Regions from separate parts of the Streptomyces sp. NPDC001443 genome, predicted to be linked through region 1. Evidence: riboswitches for the same ligand, from Rfam matches in the RefSeq annotation. Region 1 holds a riboswitch; the other holds the start of a gene.
The links. Region 1 has a riboswitch for ZMP and ZTP ahead of ACWC24_RS18855 (bifunctional 5,10-methylenetetrahydrofolate dehydrogenase/5,10-methenyltetrahydrofolate cyclohydrolase). Riboswitches for the same ligand answer to the same signal wherever they lie in the genome.
Positions count from the first base shown of each region.

Region 2: it holds a riboswitch for ZMP and ZTP, as region 1 does, so the genes downstream of both, ACWC24_RS31555 (glycine hydroxymethyltransferase) here and ACWC24_RS18855 (bifunctional 5,10-methylenetetrahydrofolate dehydrogenase/5,10-methenyltetrahydrofolate cyclohydrolase) in region 1, are expected to answer to the same signal.

Region 1 is NZ_JBSFIA010000016.1:126,575-130,036, reverse strand. Features, by position in the region: gene ACWC24_RS18860 (epoxide hydrolase family protein) at 1-924, shown strand, start outside; ZMP/ZTP riboswitch at 1,520-1,606, shown strand; gene ACWC24_RS18855 (bifunctional 5,10-methylenetetrahydrofolate dehydrogenase/5,10-methenyltetrahydrofolate cyclohydrolase) at 1,628-2,494, shown strand; gene ACWC24_RS18850 (hypothetical protein) at 3,152-3,462, shown strand, end outside.
Region 2 is NZ_JBSFIA010000037.1:98,498-101,959, reverse strand. Features, by position in the region: gene ACWC24_RS31565 (glutathionylspermidine synthase family protein) at 1-862, shown strand, start outside; gene rocD (ornithine--oxo-acid transaminase) at 903-2,090, opposite strand; ZMP/ZTP riboswitch at 2,213-2,301, shown strand; gene ACWC24_RS31555 (glycine hydroxymethyltransferase) at 2,345-3,462, shown strand, end outside.

The DNA.
Region 1 (3,462 bases):
GCGAACGAATACGACTGGGGAGTGCACGAGCGCCGCATCGGCGAGTTCCCCTGGGCGACGGTGCAGGCAGGCGACACCGACCTGCGTGTGATCCACCAGCGGTCCGCGAACCCCGGCGCTCCGGTCGTCGTGCTGCTGCATGGCTGGCCGGACTCGGTACTGCGGTTCGAGCGTGTCCTGCCTCTGCTCGCGGACACGCACGTGGTGGTTCCCGCACTGCCGGGCTTCCCGTTCGCGACCCCGCTCGCCACTCCCGGCATGTCGGTCAACCGGATCGCCGGGATCGTCGCGGACGCCCTGAATGAACTCGGTTACTCGCGGTACACCGTGTCCGGCGGCGATGTGGGCGGTACCGTCGCGGAAATCCTCGCGGCCGAACACCCGGACCGGGTGGCTGCCCTGCACCTCACGAACATCGCCCCACAGCGTGCGCTCACGGCGGACCCGGCGAAGCTCGCGCCTGACGCGGCGGCCTACCTCCGCCGCTCGGCACAGTGGTTCCGGACCGAGGGCGGGTACATCGCGGAACAGTCGACGCGGCCGAACACACTCGCCGTCGCCCTCGGCGACTCACCCGCCGGCCTCGCGGCCTGGATCATCGAGAAACTGGAGTCCTGGTCCGACGAGTCGGCCTTCACTCCGGACGAACTTCTCACCTGGGTCACCGCCTACTGGGTCACCGGCACGATCGGAACATCTTTCACCACTTATGCCGAACCGGCCGCCCTCCCTGACCGGATCGACACTCCGACCGTGCTCTCCGTGTTCCCGCGCGACATCAAGCCGGAGCCGCGAAGCTACGCCGAGGCGTTCCTGAACGTTTGCGATTATGTGGAACACCGTGCCGGCGGCCACTTCGCAGCCTGGGAACAGCCCGAGGCCTACGCCGCCGACATACACCGTGCGGTCAAGCTGGGCGGCTGAAACGGAGCTTGCGGATGCTCCACCGAACGCCGTGCGCCCAAAACGGCCCATGGCGTGGCAGCCGCCATTGTGAACGTTCGTGGTCACGGCACTCCAGCCAGTCTGCGCAATGCCTGGTGTGCGTGGTCGGGTTTGTGGTCGGGGTGTGCGCAATCGTGGTCGGGCTCGTGGTCGGGGCCTTGCGCAGCCCTTGAACTGAGGTGTTGCAACGACCGACAGAACCCGGACCGTGATCCCGACCATGCGTCAGCCGGGAGCCGGCGAGCGTCCGGCGCTGCTTGCCGCAGCGGCGGCCGTTGTGCGATCACCTGCCGCCCGGCCCCAGGGCCCGGACACCGATGCGCAGACGCAAGCAGGCCGGGCCGCGACAGGCACCCGCGCAGTGCGCCAGACGGACCTGCGCAAGAAAAGACCAGGAAGCCCGGCAGGACTACGCAGCGGCCCCAGCACAATCTCGACTGCGCAGGATCCTCGACCGTTGCGCAGCCCGACGGCGCAACACCCTTCCGCAGCTACGCAGTCGGCTGCGCAATCACTGAGCAGGGCTTTTGAACTTCCCGTTCGTGATCAGCGCAAGCGCCATCCACTAGAGTGGTGCGTGGGCCGTGACTGGCGCTGAGGTGGAGCACCACCGGGGAGCGGTCTGACGAATCGGTCGATGCCGTGCGCCTGGGCGAGTGGTCAGCGACGCCTGGAGGCGACCATGTCCCAGACACAGACAGCCCTGCTTATGGACGGTGTCGGCCTCGCCCGACGCATCGTCGAGGAGACGTCAGGCAAGGCGGCAGAGCTTGCGCGTCGTGCCGGTGTGACGCCGTGCCTGGCCACGGTGCTGGTGGGTGAGGACCCGGCTTCGGTGACGTACGTCCGGATGAAGCGGGCCCGTTGCGCGAAGGCAGGCATCGAGTCCCGGCTTGTCAGCCTGCCGGCCACCACTACAACCGCTGAGCTGGTGGAGACCCTTCAGTCGCTCTCGAGGGACGCCGCAGTACACGGCATCTTGCTTCAGCACCCCGTAGGCCCTCACATCGATGAGCGGGCGGCATTCGAGGCCATCGCGCCGGAGAAGGACGTCGACGGGGTCACGATGAGCTCCTTCGGGGCGATGAGCTTCGGACTGCCTGGTTTCGCATCGTGCACCCCGGGCGGGATCATGCGGCTCCTGGACGAGTATCACGTCGATCTTGCAGGTCAGCATGCCGTTGTCGTGGGCCGAAGCGCGATTCTCGGCAAGCCCGTCGGAATGCTCTTGCTCGCCCGGGACGCCACGGTCACCTACTGCCACTCCCGAACGGCCGATCTGGCCGCGGCCGTGCGGGAAGCGGACGTTGTGGTGGCAGCCGTGGGACGACCTCGGCTCATTCGCGGCGAGGACGTCAAGCCGGGGGCCGTCGTGATCGACGCCGGATACAACCCCGGCAACGTCGGCGACGTCGACTTCGACTCCGCCCGCACTCGTGCTCGCTTGATCACGCCGGTTCCCGGTGGGGTCGGGCCCATGACCATCGCCGTTCTGCTGGCTCAGACGGTCGACGCGGCATCCATCCAGCTCGGGCCGGCCGGCCACTGAGTGAGGACGCCGTCGAGTTCGGCGTGGACGACAAACCACCAACCTGCTGGCCCGACCCTTTGTGGTCCAGCCGGCGCGGGGGCCTTTGCGGGTGAACCGCCGGGTGGTTTTGTACGGGGGAGAACTCAGAGACTGTCGGCGACGGCTGAAAAGAGACATCGCGCTCCGGCGAAACCGGGCGTTCCCCGCTCTGAGCAACAAGTGGTGTCAGCTCCCGGTTCCGGCACAGATCTTGGCGAGTCGTCGCGGAGAGTGGCGGTGTGTTCGATGGGAGGGAAGGTACACGAGCTCCAGCCACGTCAGCGTTCACGCATTCTGGTCCACCACCAGCCGAACGTCGCCAACTCGATGTAGTTGGGTTCAGGCGAAGCGCGGCGCTCGAATTCCTCATTCGATGCGCGTGATCAGTCGGCCCAGGTCCCGCTTGGCTCCCAGAGGAAGGCGCCGCATCGCCCACTTCAGGCCGTCACGGGCATCGTCGATCCCGGGCGAGCAGCACACGGAGGCATCCAGGTATCGGCCAGGCTGCTCGAAAGCCCACTCGATACAAGAAAGCGCGTTAGCGTGGTCTGTCCCGGAGAAGGGGGCTGACGGGCCAAGGCCCGGGCGGGCATGGCGCTGAGGTTCTCCTGCCCATACGCCCAGGGAGGAGCAGCTGTGAGTCGCCCGTCCGTCGAGCTCGTCCGCGCGCAGGCCGCGCAGTACCGCGAACGCGTCGCGGACTCCTGCGCCACCGCGCTGAACGGGGAGGAGACGGCCCGCGTAGGCAAGGAGGCGGCCCGGGCCGCAGCCCGCCGGGCCATCCATCATGCGGTCACCGCCACATGGGAGCCGATCACCCTGCTGGGGCCGCTCCTTCTGACCGCCGTGCTCCCCTGGTTCATCCGCTGGGCGACGCCCTCCGCGACGGTCTGGATGCCCTTTCCCTTCTCCTGGCTCACCCACGTCATCGACTCGCACGACGCCCC
Region 2 (3,462 bases), on a different contig from region 1:
CACCGGCCCGGCCAAGCTGCTGGAGTACAACGCCGACACGCCCACCTCCCTGGTCGAGGCCGCCTCACCCCAGTGGTTCTGGATGGAGGAACGTTTTCCCGGCGCCGACCAGTGGAACTCCCTGCACGAACGGCTGGTCGACAGCTGGCGCAAGCAGGCCGGGCTGCTTCCGCCGGGCAGTCCCCTGCACTTCGCGCACTCCTCCGCCGACGAACTGGGCGAGGACCTGATGACGGTCGCGTACCTGAAGGAGACCGCCGAACAGGCCGGCCTCGCCACCGAGTGGATCTCCATGGAGGAGATCGGCTGGGACACCCTCTCCGGCCGCTTCGTGGACCAGCAGCTCGGTTTCATCCGCAGCATCTTCAAGCTCTACCCGTGGGAATGGCTCACCACCGACGCCTTCGCCGGCCATGTCCTCGACACCCTGGACAACGGCGGCGGCACCGGGTCCACCCTCTGGATCGAGCCGGCCTGGAAGATGCTCCTCAGCAACAAGGCGCTGCTGGCGATCCTCTGGGAGCTGTACCCGGGGCACCCCAACCTGCTCCCCGCCTACCTCGACGGCCCCCGCGACCTGGCGGCCACGACCGGCTACGTGGCGAAGCCCCTCCTCGGCCGCGAAGGCGCCGGGGTGACGATCCACGAGCCCGGCTCCGCCGCTCCCGACCCCTCCGCCCCGGCGCCCGGCGACGAACCCCGCTGCTATCAGGCGCTGGCGGAGCTGCCCGTCTTCGACGGCAACCACGTCGTCCTCGGAGCCTGGGTGGTCGGGGACGAGTCGGCCGGTCTCGGGATCCGGGAATCCGCCGGCCCGATCACGGACGAGTACGCCCGCTTCCTGCCCCACGTGATCCTCTAGCGGCCCGCTCGGGCGGGCGAGCAGGCGGCCCGTCGCCCGCTCACCCGTCCAGCACCGCGCGCAGCTGGTCCAGCCCCCAGTCCAGGTCCTCCTTCGCGATCACCAGCGGGGGTGCGATCCGGACGGTCGAGCCGTGGGTGTCCTTCACCAGGACCCCGCGGTCCATCAGCTTCTCGGAGACCTCCCGGGCCGTCCCGTACGCCGGGGCGATGTCGACGCCCGCCCACAGCCCGCGCCCGCGTACCGCCGTCGCCCGCCCGCCCGCGGTCAGCGCGGCCAGCTCCCGGTGCAGGTGCTCGCCCAGCTCGGCGGCCCTGGCCTGGTACTCGCCCGACCGCAGCATCGCGATCACCTCCAGGGCCACCGCGCAGGCCAGCGGGTTCCCGCCGAACGTCGACCCGTGCTCCCCGGGCCGGAACACCCCCAGCACCTCGGCGCTCGACACCACCGCCGACACCGGCACGATCCCGCCGCCCAGGGCCTTGCCCAGCACGTACACATCGGGCACCACACCCTCGTGCTCGCACGCGAACGTACGTCCGGTCCGGCCGAGGCCCGACTGGATCTCGTCGGCGACGAACAGCACGTTCCGCTCCCGGGTCAGCTCCCGCACCCCCGGCAGATATCCGGCCGGCGGCACCAGCACCCCCGCCTCGCCCTGGATCGGCTCCAGCAGCACGGCCACCGTGTTCTCGGTCAGCGCCGACCGCAGCGCCGTGAGGTCGCCGTACGGCACGATCTCGAAGCCCGGCGTGTACGGCCCGAAGTCCGCCCGTGCCTCCGGATCGGTCGAGAAGCTGATGACCGTCGTCGTACGGCCGTGGAAGTTGTTGCCCGCGACCACGATCTTCGCCATCTCCGACGGCACGCCCTTGACCCGGTACCCCCACTTCCGGGCGGTCTTCACGGCCGTCTCGACCGCCTCCACGCCCGTGTTCATCGGCAGCACCATCTCCATCCCGCACAGCTCGGCGAGCTCGGCGCAGAACGCCGCGAAGCGGTCGTGGTGGAAAGCCCGGGACGTCAGCGTCACCCGGTCGAGCTGGGCCTTCGCCGCCTCGATCAGCCGCCGGTTGCCGTGCCCGAAGTTGAGCGCGGAGTATCCGGCCAGCAGATCCAGATACCGGCGCCCCTCGATGTCGGTCATCCACGCGCCGTCGGCGGTGGCGACGACCACCGGCAGCGGGCGGTAGTTGTGCGCGCTGTGCTCCTCGGCCGCTAGGACCATGGACTCTGTGGCAATCACGGGGTCGGTCACTGTGCCCTCCAGGACGTGGGACGGGCCCCCTTCCCATGGTCGCTCGCATGATGGACGCGGGACCATGCGCCACGACACGCCCGGTAGGCTTTCCCGCGGGCCGTGACTGGCGCGCTGGGATGGGACGAACCATCGGGGAGCGGCCCGGTAGTGACCAGTGCCGTGCGCCTGGGCCGTGCCGTGAACCGTGACCGCATTCGATGCCACGCCACCCGGAGCCCGAGATGACAGAGCAGCAGCCCCTCTCCACCGAGTCCACCGCCTTCCGCGCCGCCCTCGACGTGATCCGCGCCGTCGAGCCCCGTGTCGCCGACGCCATCGGCCAGGAGGTCGCCGATCAGCGCGAGATGCTCAAGCTGATCGCCTCCGAGAACTACGCCTCCCCGGCCACCCTGCTGGCCATGGGTAACTGGTTCAGCGACAAGTACGCCGAGGGCACCGTCGGCCGCCGCTTCTATGCCGGCTGCCGCAACGTCGACACCGTCGAGTCCCTCGCCGCCGAGCACGCCCGAGAGCTGTTCGGCGCCCGCCACGCCTACGTCCAGCCGCACTCCGGCATCGACGCCAACCTCGTCGCCTTCTGGGCCGTGCTCGCCGACCGGGTCGAGGCCCCCTTCCTGGCGAAGGCCGAAGCCCGCCAGGTCAACGACCTCTCCGAGGCAGACTGGGCCGAACTGCGCCAGGCCTTCGGCAACCAGCGGATGCTCGGCATGTCCCTGGACGCGGGCGGCCACCTCACCCACGGCTTCCGCCCCAACATCAGCGGCAAGATGTTCGACCAGCGCTCCTACGGCACCGACCCGGCCACCGGCCTGATCGACTACGAGGCACTGCGCGCCTCCGCCCGCGAGTTCAAGCCGCTGATCATCGTCGCGGGCTACTCCGCGTACCCCCGGCTGGTGAACTTCCGGATCATGCGCGAGATCGCCGACGAGGTCGGTGCCACGCTCATGGTCGACATGGCCCACTTCGCGGGCCTGGTCGCGGGCAAGGTCCTCACCGGCGACTTCGACCCGGTCCCGCACGCCCAGATCGTCACCACCACCACCCACAAGTCGCTGCGCGGCCCGCGCGGCGGCATGGTCCTGTGCGACGACTCCCTCAAGGACCAGGTCGACCGCGGCTGCCCGATGGTCCTCGGCGGCCCGCTCCCGCACGTCATGGCCGCCAAGGCGGTCGCCCTGGCCGAGGCCCGGCAGCCCGCCTTCCAGGACTACGCCCAGCGGATCGTGGACAACTCCCGCGCGCTGGCCGAGGGCCTGACGCGGCGCGGCGCCACCCTGGTCACCGGCGGTACCGACAACCACCTCAACCTGATCGACGTCGCCTCCTCCTACGGCCT